One region of the Leucogemmata humicola genome, then DNA from elsewhere that is predicted to be linked to it. Evidence: riboswitches for the same ligand, from Rfam matches in the RefSeq annotation. Region 1 holds a riboswitch; the other holds the start of a gene.
The links. Region 1 has a riboswitch for thiamine pyrophosphate ahead of AC6H4Z_RS07310 (TonB-dependent receptor). Riboswitches for the same ligand answer to the same signal wherever they lie in the genome.

Region 1 (8,019 bases):
TCGGACGCCAGATCTTTACCGAACTTGGCGCTCAATGCCTTGAGCCAAATCTTCGGATAGACCTGCATGAGGCCGACCGCGCCAACGTCTGACATGGCGCCGCTGATGAATCGGGAATTCTCGGTGAGCATGACGCCGAACACCACCGCCGGAGGAATGCCCTCGACGTACGATTCGCGGACGGCGTAGTAGGCAATCGAATCCGCGCGCGCCGGATTTACGCGACCTGTCTTCACGAGGTCGGCAGCAAACGCCTTCCGATCGGCCTCGAATTGAGGCGTTTTCATCATTTGCGCGATGCGACTCGTATCTACCGCGCCAGGCGTTGGCGCCGGCGTCAGCACTGTCTTCGCGAACACCGGCGCCTTCTTGCTGATCGCCTGAACGACCGTTGGCTGATTCGTGAAAATCGGCCGAGTCAGCGTGATTGCCGCGATGATGGCGAGCAGAGCTCCGCCGATGAGCGCTAGATCTCGTCCGGCGATTCCCAGCAAGCGGGCCGAACGGCTCGGTTTTGCATCACGCCGACTAGCCGAGGGCTCCGCGCGGCGATCGTTCGCCTCGCGACGCTCCGGTTTGGGTGATGAGAGCGGCTCGGACATGGTGCCGTAAAACGCAAGCGCCGCACCGGGTTCACCGTCGGAGCGCGTTGCCCGCCCGGCAGGTCAGCGTTTTCCGACCCGCTTCATTTCATAGACGGTCACGCGGTCGTGGCCGCCCAGGCCGGTGCGTGCGGTTGCCGTCCACGCGTTTGCGCCCTGCGACGACCACGCGAAGCTGTTGTTCGCGTTCGCTTGCGGCACGAAGTACGCGCCCGTCTCGTCGATGTGCGTCGCGGCCCAGCGGCCAGGCCCGAACGTATGAAAGATTCGGCCGACGGACAGATAGACGCGGCCACTGCCCGTCGTGCGCGTCAATGTCGAGTCGCTGTAGTACGTGATCTCGATCGTTGAATCATTCGCGAACTGATAGCGCTCGTAGAAGGTCCGCTCGCCCGTGGCGTTTCCTTCCCACGTGCCCTCGAGCCATTTGAGTCTGGCGAGGTCTGCCGTGCCGAACGCCGCGCGCGGTTGTCCGCGTTGCGCCTGTGCCACCGTGGCTGCGGCCGCTGTCACAACCGCCGCGAGAACGACGAGCAACGAGCGCCGAATGGCGGGCGAACGCGAAATGCTCATCCGCCCGCTTCGTCTCCCATCGCGGCCATTCGATCGCAGGACTCAGCGCATGATCCGCACACGTCGGCGCAGTGCGCAAGCTGCTCGTCACCGCTGATGGTGCGGCAGGCTTCTTCGCAGGCGCGGCAGAGTTCGGCGCACGCGCCGCAGGTGACGACATGATATGGAGATCCGCGCAACATGAAGTTCGCGCTCGTCTGACACATCTCCGCGCAGTCGAGTAGCAGGCCCACGAGGTTGACCTCAGTGTGGTCGCCGCCCGTCGCGAGGCAGTGCTGCAACGACAGCGTGCACACCGCGTGGCAATTCAGGCACTCCTCGATGCACTCTTGGAGCGCGTCGTGGGTGTGCTCGTGGGCGCTATCGGTGTCGTTCGTGGCCATGGCTGCTCCGAGAGTGTAAACGCTGACGACCGGGGCAGGTTGCGTACCGCGGCGACCGACCGGTCAAAATCCGACTTTCAAACCCATGAAATAGTTGCGCGGCGGGAGGACGAAATAGTACGACACACCGTCGCTCGCGTAGCCGCTCCCGTACTTCTTGCTGTCCGTCAGGTTGTTGCCGCGCAACAGGATCTCGTATTCGCGGACGTGAAACGACACGCTGCCGTCGAGATTGAACGCGGCAGGAAGAACGTAGCGCGAGTCGTTGGTGTTCTGCAGGAACGCGCGGCTGGCGAAGCGGGACTCGAGCGCGAACGAGACATTCTGCGTCGCCGCCAGCTGAGCTCGTTGGAACGTCGTGAAGTGCGGCGTGAGCAGCGGCTCGACGTCGTGATACGTGAGCGGCGTGCTCTGGCTCGAGTCGGTGTACGAGCGAATCCGATTCATACTCGCCGCGAAATTGGCGGTCAACATCAGGCGAGGAATCGCGCGATAGGTCACGTCGGCCTCGATGCCGCGCCGGTAGCTGGCGCCAACGTTCTTACGCAGTGCTGATCCAGTGAGGCTGAGTGCACCGATCGGTGCGATCTCGTTTCGAAAGTCCATCGAGTAGACGTCAACGTTCAGGTCGACGTTGCGCGTGCGGTACGCTGCGCCGAGCTCGAGATCGTGAACCGTCTCGGGTTTCACGCGCGTCAGATCGCCGACGTCCGCGACGTTCGAAGCGTCGACATTGTCCGCTCCGGCAAACATGTCGCTGCGCGCCGGTTCGCGAGAGTTCTTGCCGTATGATGCGTAGACCGACAGGGGCTCGCTCAGCGCGTAGGTGATTCCTGCCTTCGGATTGACGAACGACCACGAGACGGATCGCTCGGCGATGCCGGCGTTCGCGTCGGGCGAGTAGCGGAATTCGGCATGACGTGCCTGCGCGTCGCCGAAGAGCGTCGAGCGGCCAGCCGTGTACGCGAGTTTGACGAACGCGCTCGCGTCCTGCTTGTGGCCGGTGTTGAAATAGACCGCGTCAGTGAGGTTGGGCCGTTCGTATTCGGCGTGATCGCGCGCGTACGTATTCGCGTTGACGCCCACGTCTACCTGGAGCGCGTCGTGCCGATAGCTCCAATCCGACGTCACGCCGTACCAAACGAACTTGAGATTGAAGTTGTCGAGCGAATCGATGAGCACATCGTAGTCGCCGCTCGCGGAGATGCGATACGCCGTGGTGGACAACGACGACGACGGGCCGAGTAGCCGCGTGTACGAGAGTGCGGCAATGCGCTCGCCGAAACCGTCGCGTTCGCGCGGCGTGAGCGGATTGATACGACGATCGGTTGCGAGATCGCTCTCGGCGACGGCGAGATACGCCATCGTATCGCGCATCGTGCCGGTCGTCACGGTGACCTTGGCGATGTCGCGGTCGCCGAGGTAGCCGGCGGAGAAGAAGAGTGAACGTCCTTCGACGCCCGAGTGGTAGCGATAGCCGTCGGTATGCAGCGCCGACACCCGCGCGTACATCGCGAAGCGACTTGGCAACAGACCGCTCGAGAATTCTGCACTCATGCGCTTCGAGCCGAACGAGCCGCCCTCGAGCTGAACTTCGGCGCGACGCGGGGCAGCGAGTGAAACGCTCTCCATGTTGATGGAGCCTGCGTACGCCGCGGTGCCATTGCTGCTCGTGCCAACGCCGCGCTGCACTTGAACGGAGTTGAGGCTATTGGCCAAATCGGGGAAGTCGGCGAAGTACAGCACCTGATCTTCCGGATCGTTCAGCGGAATGCCGTCGAGCGTGAGGTTGATTCGCGATTGATCGATGCCGCGAAGCCTGATGTAGCTATAGCCCCAGTAGTTGCCGGTCTCTGCGTGCGCCGTGAGTGACGGCGCGGCTCCCTGCAGGAGCATTGGCACGTCCTGACCGAAGTAGCGTGGCTTCACCTCGCTCGAGGTGATCGTCTTTTGCGAGATCGGTGCGGAGCCGGCGCCGCGCACGGCAGATATCATGACGCGTTCGAGTTGCTGCGTGCGACTGCTGTCGGCGCGCGCGCTGTCGCGGCCCGCAGCTTGGGCGCCGAGCGTGGTGCTGGCGATGAGAAGGGTGAGCGACGCAGTGGCGATCGCCCGGGTGCGGCGCGCAGGCGCCGATGGGAACAACACAGTCATCTGATTGACTCCCTACGCCGGTACAAACCGGATCAGGTTCTACGGGTCTCTCTCAGCCTGCACCCGACGTGGGCAGGCACCCCGGTCAACGGCGAAACATAGCGACGCAATCGTGGCACGTGGCCTGCCTTTTAGTGCGGCATGCCATTCACACAAAGAAGGCCACCAATGACGAAGCGCATTCTCTCAACACTGATTTTCGGGCTCACGATCGCCACCGTCGCGTGCGGGAAGGGTCGATCTGGCGCCGCGGATACGACCCTGAATAGGGATCTCTCACTAGCGGCACAGCAGCATTCGCTCGATAGCCTCGCCGACGCGCCAGCCCAGTCGTCGGCACCGCGAACGGCCACGACGACTCATCGGACATCATCGTCTGGTGATGTGTCTCACACCCGGCGGAGCGCGGCGAGTACTTCGACCGTGTCATCGAGCGGCTCCGCTCCGGCCTCGACGGGCGGCACAGTCGAGAAGCACACGCAGCGCGATGCGGCGATCGGCGCGGCGGCGGGTGCTGTTATTGGAGCGACGACCAGTAAGAACAAGGTGAAAGGCGGGGTGATCGGCGGCGTCGTGGGCGGGATTCTGGGCGGCGTGATCGGCAACAACGTCGACAAGAAGAAAAAGCCCTAGGTAGGCGGCGCCGCCTGCCCGGCGGCGCGTCTTACTGGATTTCGACCGAGGCCCTATACTTGTAGCTCCCGTGTACGTCCATAACGAGGGTTCATGGCCAAGGAAGAACCGATACAACTGGAGGGGCAGGTGACGGAGGTGTTGCCAAATGCGACCTTCCGTGTGCAGTTGACCAACGGTCACAACGTGCTCGCGACGCTCGGCGGCAACATGCGGCGATTCCGGATCCGCGTGCTTCAGGGCGATCGCGTCACTATCGAGGTGTCGCCGTACGATCTCACGCGCGGCCGCATCATCTTCCGGCACAAGACCTGATTGTTTTCGGCGCGCGTCGCGGGGCGCGCGCCTGTCGTTCTGCCTTCACGGCTCCAGATCGTCCCTCCGTCGCAACGCCTGCCTTCCCCCCGTTCGCGGCTCAATTTGTCCCGCCGGTTTGCGAATTCCGGTCCTGCCGCTGCTTCCTGATTGGTATCCCCACAATGCTACTGCGCCACCTCCGCGCCCGTTGGGCGGCCGTCACGATCGTGTCGTGTGTAATCGCGGCGCGCGCGATGGCGCAGGACAGCGCCACGACGCCGCGGTTGGCGCCGGGTGCGTCGCCATCGTTCATTCCGACGTTGAGCATTCACGGATACATCCAGGTCTACTACCGCGCCGGTGATCCGTTGACCAAAGACGGATTCCGATTGCGAAAATCCGATCTGAAGTTTGCCGGCGATGTGTCGCCCAATGTTCAGTGGCGTGTGACGTTCGACGCCGGAAAATTGCTGACGCTGACCAACAAGACCACGGTCATCGCCGATTCGGTCGCGCTGAGCGATGCGGCGATCGATCAGAAGTCGAAGCTGCTCCAGGATGCGGCGCTGACGTACAACGTCAACAAGGATCTCAATTTCGACATCGGGCAGCAAATCATCCCGCTGACGCTCGAAGGCAAGATTACCGCGGCGCAGGTCGAGACGATCGAACGAAATCTCTTCACGAGCGAGCGGTCGCGCGCCGTGGGGCTCGGGGATGTGCGCGACATCGGTGTGTCGGTGAATGGCTTTGCGGTGAATACCATCGAGTATCACGCCGGTGTGTTCAACGAGACGGGCGATGACGCCGGCAGCACCGATACGAATCAGCAGAAGGCGTTTATTGGCCGCATCTCGATTCACCCGTCGCCGTTTCCGGCACTGCAGTTCGGCGCGAGTGGCGGCTACGAGGGCGGAGCGCGCACGCTCCAGCGACGTCGTGGCGCGACCGAAGTCCAGTTTCGCGTACCGTTGTTCACGCTGCGCGCCGAGTCGATGTCGGCGCGCGACGGAAATCTTCGCCGCTTCGGCTGGTATGGACTCGGCGCTTTGCGACCGACGTCGAATGTGCAGCTCGTCGCGCGGTTCGACTCGTGGGACCGCGATTTGAGTCGTGATGCGTCGGTCGCCGACGCGTATGAGCGACAGGTAGTGCTGGGCGGGAGCTACGGGCTCGATCTAGCGACGCGCGTTTCAATCAACGTCATTCGGCAGACGTTTCCGAACGTCAACAACATTCGTGCGGCAACGTTTCTCATGACCGCGTTCCAGGCGTCCTGGTGAGCTGACCGCCGCGCTTATCGCGCGGCGCGCTCGAGTCGGTCACGCACGCCCGTCCAGTCGTCGCTCACAGGCGGACGTTCGACGAGGATCACGTCGCACCCGCCGTCGTCCATCGCGTGGAGTGTCTCGTACAATCGGCTTGCGTAGCCAGCTGACGTCGACGGCATTCGCGTCAGCACCGCGACCGTCGCTGCGGTCAGGTCGGAATTGATCACGACCGCGCCGATGACGTGGCCGCGCGCGCGCTCGCGAGCCACTGTTTCCGCCATGTTGGATGCGTCGACGAGAATGAGATGCGCGCGCGGGGAATAGTGCCGGTCCAGCATGCCGGGAGAGGGACGGGCATCGCTCCCCTCGATGCGATTCGCCAGCATGAGAGGGCCGATGACGCGATTCAACTCCTCGGCGCTGATCGTCCCGGGGCGCAGCAGCGTTGGCGTTGGTGTCGTGAGGTCGACGACGGTCGATTCGATTCCAACTGTCGTAGGACCGCCGTCGAGAATGACGTCGACCGAATCGCCAAGTGATTTGGCGACGTGCGCGGCGGTCGTCGGCGATAGCATCATCGAGCGGTTCGCACTCGGCGCGGCGACCGGAATAGCAGCGGCGGCGAGCAGTGCGTGGGCAACTGGATGTGCCGGAACTCGTATCGCGACAGAGGGAAGCCCTGCGGTGACACCATCGGGGACGTTCGGCTTTTTGCGAAGCACGATCGTGAGCGGCCCGGGCCAAAATGAGCGGGCCAGTAGCTCTGCGTGTTCCGGCCACTCTGCGGCAATGATCGATGCGTCGAGCGCGTCGGCGATGTGTACGATCAGCGGATTGTACGCCGGGCGGCCCTTGGCCGCGTAGATCCGCTCCACGGCCTCCGCATCGAGCGCATTCGCGCCAAGCCCGTAAACCGTCTCGGTCGGAAAGGCGACTAGGCCGCCAGCACGGAGGACCTCTGCGGCGCGTGAGACGACTGCCGGATCCGGCGTTTGGGGGTCGACGTGCAGGAGATCCATGTGGTGGAAGGTATACAGAACCGTCACTGCCCGGGCGAGATCGTTCGTCGAGTTGTAGCTTGGAGTCATGGGACCCGCAGTGCGTTCATCCAGACCAACGTCACCATGTCAGAGATGACTCAGCGATTTGCTCTTCTCGCCGCCGCGGCCAGCGTGGCGATCACCACGCCCGTCGTTGCGCAGGTTCGTCGTGAGACGCCGACGGCCGTGCAGCGCTACCTCGAGCTGACGCGCCCGCTGTTTTCGGGCGATCGCGCCTACGATCAGGTCGCGTTCATGGACCAGTACTTCCGCTGGCCAGGGAATACGGGTTTCAACGCGAGCATTCGTCGCGTCGAGGAAACTCTCAAGAACGCCGGCTACGTCGAGGAGTCGAAGGCGAAGAAGGGCGATGCGCTCACGTATCGCATCGAGCATCGGCCCATTCGCCAGCCGGCGTGGGAGCCAGTCGACGCGAGCGTCACGATCGTCGGCGAGTCGAAGCCGGTGCTCCAGTTCGCGACGAACCGTAACATGCTCGCTATCGCGTCGTTCTCCACGCCGGATACCGGCATTCTTGCGCCGCTCGTCGACGTTGGAAAGGGGACACCGGCCGACTACGACAAGGCGTCGGTTGCCGGCAAAGTTGTTCTAGCTGACGGCGGCATTGGTCGCGTGTTTCCCGAGGCGGTACAGAAGCGCGGCGCAGTTGGCGCGCTCGCGTATAACATGCCGGCGTATACGCAGCCCGACGTCCACCGCACGTCGATTCAGTTCGGCTCCGTGCCGTACGACTCGGTGAAGAAGAGCTGGGGCATGCCGATCTCGCGCGACGCGGTCGATCGGTTGCGCGCGGCGTTGGCCAAGGGCCCCGTGATGGTGCGCGTCAAGACGAAGTCGAAGATGTACGCGTCAGATGAGCTGACGCTCGTTGCTGAAGTTCACGGCAGCACGCTGCCGGATGAGCGATATGTCGTGAGCGCCCACGTGCAGGAACCGGGGGCGAACGACAACGCCTCGGGCGTCGGCGACCTCAGTGAGATGGCGCGTGTGCTGGCGACACTCGTGAAGAACGGATCGGTGAAGCCGAAGCGCACGATCACCATGT
Region 2 (8,019 bases), 2.4 Mb from region 1:
TGACCTGCGACCGATAGCTCGTCGCGCCGGCGCCGACGGGGTCGAGCACCCAGCGAATGCCTGCGCTATTCGCTCGGGCGACCGCGAGATGCATGGCGTCGACCCAGCTGGGCGATAACGTACCAATGTTGATCACGACCGCACGCGAAATCGCCGCGAATTCTTCGACCTCTTCCGCCGCGTGCACCATCGCAGGCGACGCACCGACGGCGAGCAGCGCGTTCGCCGTGTTATTCATGACGACGTAGTTCGTGATGTTGTGCACCAACGGCGCGGCGTCTCGCACACGTACGAGCGGCGTGGAGAAATCGAGCGTCGTCGTGTTTGTCGGAATCGTTGTCGTTGCCATCGCTCAATCTCCCGTAGCGACAGTCGCCGTTGTGGCGACATACAGTTCTCCACCGGTAGCGCGGAACTCAGACGCTTTCGCCGCGAGTCCAACGTCCAGCGCATCGGTGGTATTCGCGCCAAGCGATGCGGCGTAGTCGCGGACATCTTGAGTGATCTTCATCGAGCAGAACTTCGGGCCGCACATCGAACAGAAGTGCGCGACCTTCGCACCATCTGCCGGCAGCGTTTCGTCGTGATAGGCGAGCGCCGTCACTGGATCGAGCGCGAGGTTGAACTGATCGCGCCAACGAAACTCGAAGCGCGCCTTGCTCAGCGCGTTGTCCCAGTCGCGCGCGTGTGGATGGCCCTTGGCAATGTCGGCAGCGTGCGCGGCAATCTTATACGTGATGACGCCGGCCTTCACGTCGTCGCGATTCGGCAGACCAAGGTGTTCCTTGGGCGTGACGTAGCAGAGCATGGCTGTGCCGTACCAACCGATCTGCGCCGCGCCAATGGCGCTGGTGATATGGTCGTAGCCCGGCGCGATGTCCGTGGTGAGCGGTCCGAGCGTGTAGAACGGCGCTTCGTTACACCACTTGAGCTGCTTGTCCATGTTCTCTTTGATGAGATGCATCGGAACATGGCCCGGGCCCTCGTTCATTGTCTGAACGTCGAACTCCGACGCGATCTTGTTCAACTCTCCCTGCGTCCGCAGCTCGGCGAATTGCGCTTCGTCGTTCGCATCGTAGATCGAACCGGGACGAAGGCCATCACCGAGCGAGAAGGACACGTCGTACGCACGCATGATCTCGCAGATTTCGCGGAAGTGCGTGTAAAGGAAGCTTTCTTTGTGATGCGAGAGACACCATTTCGCGATGATCGACCCGCCCCGTGACACGATTCCGGTCATTCGCTTGGCGGTCATCGGGACGTACCGTAGCAGCACGCCAGCATGCACAGTGAAGTAGTCGACGCCCTGCTCCGCCTGTTCGATCAGCGTGTCGCGATAGAGCTCCCACGTCAGCTCTTCGGGAACGCCGCCAACTTTCTCGAGCGCCTGATAGATCGGCACCGTGCCGATGGGCACCGCGGAATTGCGAATGATCCACTCGCGTGTTTCGTGAATGTCCTTGCCGGTCGAGAGATCCATGACCGTGTCGGCACCCCACAGGGTTGCCCAGCGGAGCTTCTCGACTTCGTCGTCGATCGACGAACGAATGGCAGAATTACCGATATTGGCGTTGATCTTCACCTTGAACATGCGGCCGATGATCATCGGCTCGAGCTCCGGGTGATTGATGTTCGCTGGAATGATTGCGCGGCCGCGCGCGACTTCGTCGCGGACGAGTGTGGCCGGCAGACCTTCGCGCAGCGCAATGAACTCCATTTCAGGAGTGATCTCACCGCGCCGCGCGTAGTACATCTGCGTTACCGGTCCGGTGCCGCGTAGCGTTGGCCGCTGCAGACCTTCAGGGATTTCGGCGCGCGGGCCGGCAGGTGCCGTGTACGTGCGCGACACCGTCGCTACGTTGCCGCGCGACTCGATCCACTCGGCGCGAAGCGCAGGCAATCCATCGCGCACGTCGTAGCCGCGTGGGCCACTCGTGTCGTAGACGCGGAGCGATGGCTCGCCGCCGGAGAGCGTGATCTCCCGGAACGGAACCTGGATTCCATGCGGTCCACTCACGTGAACCTTGTGGGAGTTCGGGAACGCGTCGCCGTAGCCGGTGTCCGCGATCTCGAGCGGCGGCAAAATCGTAGCAGCCATGGTGTCTCTCCTGCCAACAATTGCAGTCGAGATCCGGATGGGTTCGGTGGCCGTCGACACGACGGCCATCGAGGCGACGGGACGCGAAATCCTGGGAATTCCAGGAATCCTCGCGACTCGCCGCGCTCCCTACGCCGGTGTGATCCGGATCAGGTTCCAAGGGACTATCTCAACTCCGCGCTCTCGCGACGGAATACCCCTGGCGGCAGGGGTGAATTTACCTGATACGGAAGAAATCAGCGAGGGTGAGTCACGATGGACGGTCTGAGCATTGGCGAGATCGGTGAACGGGCGGGGATCGCCGCGTCGGCGATACGCTACTACGAGCGGCTGGGACTGCTCCCCAAACCGGCCCGCATTGGCGGCCAGCGACGGTACGATGAGAGTATTCTCGAATGGCTGTCGCTGATCGCGCTCGCGCGCGAGGCCGGGTTCACCATGGCCGAGATCAAGCGCCTCGTGACCGAATTCAAACCCGGCACGCTGCCGGCGGCGAAGTGGAAAGAGCTCGCGACGCACAAGCTCGAGGAGATCGACGAGACCATCGCGCGCGCCGAACGAATGCGCGCCGTGCTACGCATCGCACTGGACTGCGGATGCTTTCGACTCGAGGACTGCGGTGCGCTGTTGGCTGCCGGGCCGGTCGACGGTCAGAGTCCATGCGTACTTCCAAGCTCCGTCAAGCGCAAAGCGTCCGGTCGCATTCGCTGAATGACTTGCGTCCCTTCCTCGACTCATCGATCATCCCACTGTGCACCAACCTTCGATTGACGATCGCGACGGTCAGCCGCCGCCAAACGCGCCGCCGGGACGCGAATACACCGACCTGGGCTTCGGGCGTGTCGTTTCCCAGCAGGTTCGCGGACGTTTTCTCTCGCACGACGGCGAACCAACAAGCCGCAAATATGGCCTCGGCTCGCAACGACTCGAGCGCTTCTATCTCGCCGCGCTGAACGCACCGCTCGCCGTCTTCGCACTGTGGGCGCTCGGCACGCTGCTGCTGCTGAATGGCTTCTTCACGCTCGGCTACCTCGCGCTCGGCGACAACACGTTGCACGGCGGCGATCTGCTCGGGCTCAAAGATCCGTTTTTGCGCGCATTCAGCTTCAGCGTCGCCAAGTTCACGACGAGCGATCCCGGGCCGATCTACGCGATCGGTCCTACGGCGCATTGGCTCGTGGTCTTCGAGTCGTTCTTTGGGCCGTTCATGCTCGTCGCCACGGCCGGTCTGCTCATCGCGCGACTGACGCGTCCGCGCATGCGTCTGCGTTTCAGTCAGTCGGCCGTCATTGCGCCGTATGAAGGTGGCCGTGGCCTGATGTTTCGCTTCGTGAATACGCAGCCGAGCGAGTTGAGCGACGTACAGGTTCGCGTCAGCCTCACCCTGTTCGAAGAAGTCGACGGCAAGCGTGAGCGCAACTTCTATCCGCTCAAGCTCGAGCGCGATTCGGTCGACCTGTTCACGCTACACTGGACGGTCGTTCATCCGATCGACGCCGACAGTCCGATGCGCGGCATGACGCCGGACAAAATCCGCGAGGCGCAGGCCGAGGTGTTGATTCTCGTCAATGCGCACGAGGAGAATTTCTCGACGCGCGTCACCGCTCGCGCCTCATATTGGTGGGATGAGATCCGCTGGGACGCAAAGTTCGCAAGCTTGTTTGCGAGTACGACCGATGGTGCGATCGCGATCGACGTCGACCGACTCGATCGACTCGACCGTTTGGATCCTGGGGCGACGAGCGCGCCCGCTGCAATCGAACAGGCCGCCGCGTCGAAATAGCGGTGACAGCTAGCTAACGATCCTCGCCTGCTCCGACTCGAACGGCTTCGAGGTCGAGTTCCTGTTCGAGCTGGCGTAGCACATCGTCGGAGATCGCGCCTTCATTGCGCAGCCGGACAAGCATGCGTCGCTCGGCTTTCAGCATTTCAGTCCGAAGCCGGCGACGCCCTTCTGGTTCGCCCGAACTGTACTCGAGCAGGCGAATCCGATCGCGCAGTTCGTTGCGGAGCCATTCGACATCGCGACCGTCGACCCACGATTCGCGAGAGACGTCCTCGAGTGCCTCGGCGCCGCGACGTGCCGCCTCCAGGCGCGCGACGCGCGCCTCGGCGTGATGCTCTTCTTCAGGCGTGAAGTTGAAGCGACGAATCAGCGGCGCGAGCGTGAGGCCCTGAAGCACGAGCGTCATCACGATGACGCACATCGTGATGATCACGATCTCGCTGCGATACGGAAAGGCTGCGCCACTCGCGACGACGAGTGGCAGTGCAAGCGCAGTCGCCATGGAAACGATGCCGCGCATGCTCGTCCAGGCGATGAGAAACAACGCTTGCCACGCCGGCATTGGATCTCGCTCGCGAAGGCGCCGGCTCAGCGCGCGGGGGATGATGGCCATGAGCGGAACCCAGACGAGTCGCACGACAATCGCGACCACGCCAATGATTGCGCCGGAGCGAATGAGCGATCCGATCGTTCCGGGCGGCACGCCGGCCATGAGCGCGCGGAACTGAACACCGAGCAGAAGGAAGATTGCGGCGTTGAGTACGAAGACGAGCAGATCCCAGATTGATTGATTTTGCAGTCGCGACATCGGCGCCACGGCGCCGGAAAAGCGGCGGCGCAGGAACAGACCACCGGCAACGCACGCGAGCACGGCGGAAACATGCAGACTCTCTGCCGCGAGCCACGCGACGTACGGCGCGGCGAGCGTGAGCAGCGTCTCGGCCATCGCGTCCTTGGACCAGCGTAGCGCCAGCAGAACGATCCACGCGATCAGAATGCCGACGAGGACGCCGACGCCGGCGTCCACAAAGAAGCGAACGATCGATTCGCCCCAGCTGAACGTCCCAGCAACTGCGGCGGCGATGGCTGATCGATAGAGAATGAGGGCCGACGCGTCGTTGACGAGACTCTCACCTTCGAGAACGACGATCACTCGGCGCGGCACTGGGAGGCGCGACACGATCGCGGTGGCAGCAACCGCGTCGGGTGGCGAGACGATTGCGCCGAGTGCGATTGCGATCGGCCAACTCATGCCGGGGAAGAGCGTGCGTGCAACAATTGCGACGGCGACAGACGTAACGAGAACAAGTCCGATCGCCAGCAACCCAATGGGGCGGCGGTTCGCGCTGAAGTCGCGCAGCGACGTGAAGAACGCTGCTGCCCAGAGAATGGGCGGCAGGAACACGAAGAAAACGAGATCTGGATCCAGTTCCGGGAGAGCGGCGCCGGGAACGAGAGCGACGACGAACCCCGCGGCGACCTGGAGGATTGGTGGTGGAATCGGCAGCCGTCGGGCGAATGCCGTAACGGCGATGACCACCGCGGCGAACGCGAGCGCGAGAACGACCGGGGGAAAGTGCGTCATGTCGGTCAGGTAATCTCGACGCGACCGATCGTGCGTGCTAGGCGCGACGCAGCATAGGGCTTGCGGATTTTCTATTTGTTCTACAGAATAGAATATGGCTGCAACGCCCCTCGGAACCCTCGAACTATCTGTGCTGCTATCCGTCGCCCGACTCGGCGCCGAGGCGTATGGGCTCGCTGTGCGTCGAGATGTGTCGGCGCGATCCGAGCACGACTACTCGGTGGGCGCGGTGTACACGACGCTTCAGCGACTCGAGACGAAGGGGCTGATTTCGTCGCGCACGGCTGAGGCAACGCCGGCGCGCGGAGGTCGGTTGCGCAAGCAGTTCAAGATCACGGCGTCGGGGCAGCGATCGCTTCGCGAGGCACAGCGCGCCACGGCGTCGATGTGGGCAGGACTCGGTACAACATTCAAACCGGAGCCAGCATGATCGAGCCACCGCGAAACATCGAACTGTTGCTCGCGTCGTTCGGCGCGGAACCGGAGTTTTGCGACGCCGTGATTGGCGATCTCGCTGAAGAGTTTGCCTATCGAATAGAGGTGGATGGCGTGGACGCGGCCGAACGCTGGTACTATCGCGAGGCGATTCGCGCGACTCCGCACTTGGCGTACAACTCACTGCGTCATCGCGGATTCGCGGGACTGTTCCGGTCTGCCGGAACAATCCTCAGCGCGTACGCGATCGTGTTTCTTGGAATCATCACGCCCGTCGCAATCTTTGCCGGCGCGGCGACGAGAGCCGGAGCGCTCGGACCACCGATATCGCATGCCTCCTCGAAGGGTTCACCCACGCTCCTGGCGATTGCGTTTTGGCTCACGGTGGATCTGGTCGTGTTCTCGTCGGTTGGTTACGTCGCTGCCTACCGGGATGAGGATTCCCCGCTTACTACCGCGGCAATGTCGGGGGTAGTGGCAGCGGTTTTCGGGGTCGCGACAGTCGTCGTCCAAGCGCTTAGGACGCCTTGGATGGTCTCGCTGCCGGCACTCGCGCCCGTTGGCGCCGCCGTCACAGTGATCGTTGGCTCGGCGATCGCCGGAGGAGCGCTCCGAGTTCGCGTCGTTGATCGCAGTGTCCGCCGTGAAATCGTTTAGAGGAGCGGCCTAAGGCGAAATCGCGCCGAGGACTCTAGTCTTCATGGATGCGAATCATCGCCGGAAAATTTGGCGGTCGTAATCTGACCTCCCCTGCCGACCAACGCGTTCGACCCACTGCCGAGCACGTGCGCGGCGCGGTGCTCGACCTGCTCGCGCCAGAGCTCCCCAACGCGCGCGTGCTCGACCTCTTTGCCGGGACCGGCGCACTCGGCCTCGAAGCGCTGTCGCGCGGCGCGAAGCAGTGCGACTTCGTCGAATTCCGACCGGCAAGCCTCCACGCTCTTCGCGCCAATGTCGCCGCCCTTCGGCTGCGCGAACGCACACGCATCTTCAAGCGCGACGCTCTGCCCTTTGCCGGCGCACTCGCCACAGACACGTACGACATCGCCTTCGTAGACCCGCCGTACGAGTCGCGCATTCTCGATCGCGTGATCGATAGCTGGAACGCCAGCCACTTTGCGCGAGCGCTCGTGGTCGAACACGCGCGAACACACGAGCTTCCGCGCGGCGCACTCTATCGCGTCTACGACGACACCGCGATCACGATCTATCGCGTGGCAGAATGAGCGACGCTGACATAATCGTGGTTGGTGCCGGTGTCGCCGGACTTGCCGCCGCGCGCCGACTCGCGGAAGCTGGCCGGTCGGTGTTGATCCTCGAGGCCCGCAATCGAGCCGGTGGCCGGATTCTCACCGGCGACGACGGCGTTGACCTCGGTCCGGAGTTCATTCATGGATCTCCAAAGGCGACGCTCGCGCTGCTCAAGGAAGCAGGCGTGCCGTTTATCCCGACAGCAGGCTCCGCATGGAACTCCGATAACGGACGCATGCATCGCGGAGACTGGCGCCACGATGACGACCTACACGCGCTGATGCGCGTCGCCGACGGGCTCGAGTCCGACCTGTCGGTTGATGATTTCCTCGATCGAGTCGTGCACGACGAGCCACGCTTTCGTCACGCCGCCGATTCGGTTCGGCGTCGCGTGCGAGGGTTCGACGCTGCCGATACACGACGAGCGAGCATGAAGGCGATCGTCACGGAGTGGAATGGCGACGCATCCGCCGACTCGGAGGCCGGGCGACCACGCGGCGGCTACTCCAGATTGACCGCCCACATGGTACGAACGCTTGACGCCGATCGCGTCGCCGTTCACTACGAGAGCGTGGTGCGCACAATTCGCTGGACGAAAGGCGCGGTCGAAGTCGAAGTATCGCGCGGCGAACAACAGATCGAACGAATTCGCGCGCGAGCGGTCATCATCACCGTCTCGCTCGGCGTGCTATGCGCTGCGTCAAATGACATCGGCGCAATTCGCTTCGAGCCCGAGCTCGCCGCGAAACGGCACGCGCTCGACGGACTAGCGATGGGACCAGCGCTCAAGGTCATGCTCCACTTCAGTGATGCGTTCTGGGAGCGCATCGATGACGGACGCTACGCTGACGCGAGCTTTTTCTT

Region 2: it holds a riboswitch for thiamine pyrophosphate, as region 1 does, so the genes downstream of both, thiC (phosphomethylpyrimidine synthase ThiC) here and AC6H4Z_RS07310 (TonB-dependent receptor) in region 1, are expected to answer to the same signal.

The regions. Positions count from the first base shown of each region.
Region 1 is NZ_AP040875.1:1,779,889-1,787,907, forward strand. Features, by position in the region: gene AC6H4Z_RS07295 (transglycosylase SLT domain-containing protein) at 1-602, opposite strand, end outside; gene AC6H4Z_RS07300 (hypothetical protein) at 666-1,175, opposite strand; gene AC6H4Z_RS07305 (four-helix bundle copper-binding protein) at 1,172-1,558, opposite strand; gene AC6H4Z_RS07310 (TonB-dependent receptor) at 1,622-3,712, opposite strand; TPP riboswitch at 3,705-3,806, opposite strand; gene AC6H4Z_RS07315 (YMGG-like glycine zipper-containing protein) at 3,881-4,345, shown strand; gene infA (translation initiation factor IF-1) at 4,439-4,660, shown strand; gene AC6H4Z_RS07325 (porin) at 4,825-5,925, shown strand; gene AC6H4Z_RS07330 (L-threonylcarbamoyladenylate synthase) at 5,940-7,001, opposite strand; gene AC6H4Z_RS07335 (M28 family peptidase) at 7,038-8,019, shown strand, end outside.
Region 2 is NZ_AP040875.1:5,131,904-5,139,922, forward strand. Features, by position in the region: gene thiM (hydroxyethylthiazole kinase) at 1-349, opposite strand, end outside; gene thiC (phosphomethylpyrimidine synthase ThiC) at 353-2,098, opposite strand; TPP riboswitch at 2,207-2,309, opposite strand; gene AC6H4Z_RS22085 (MerR family transcriptional regulator) at 2,354-2,809, shown strand; gene AC6H4Z_RS22090 (ion channel) at 2,850-3,881, shown strand; gene AC6H4Z_RS22095 (Na+/H+ antiporter) at 3,895-5,469, opposite strand; gene AC6H4Z_RS22100 (PadR family transcriptional regulator) at 5,564-5,899, shown strand; gene AC6H4Z_RS22105 (hypothetical protein) at 5,896-6,561, shown strand; gene rsmD (16S rRNA (guanine(966)-N(2))-methyltransferase RsmD) at 6,609-7,130, shown strand; gene AC6H4Z_RS22115 (flavin monoamine oxidase family protein) at 7,127-8,019, shown strand, end outside.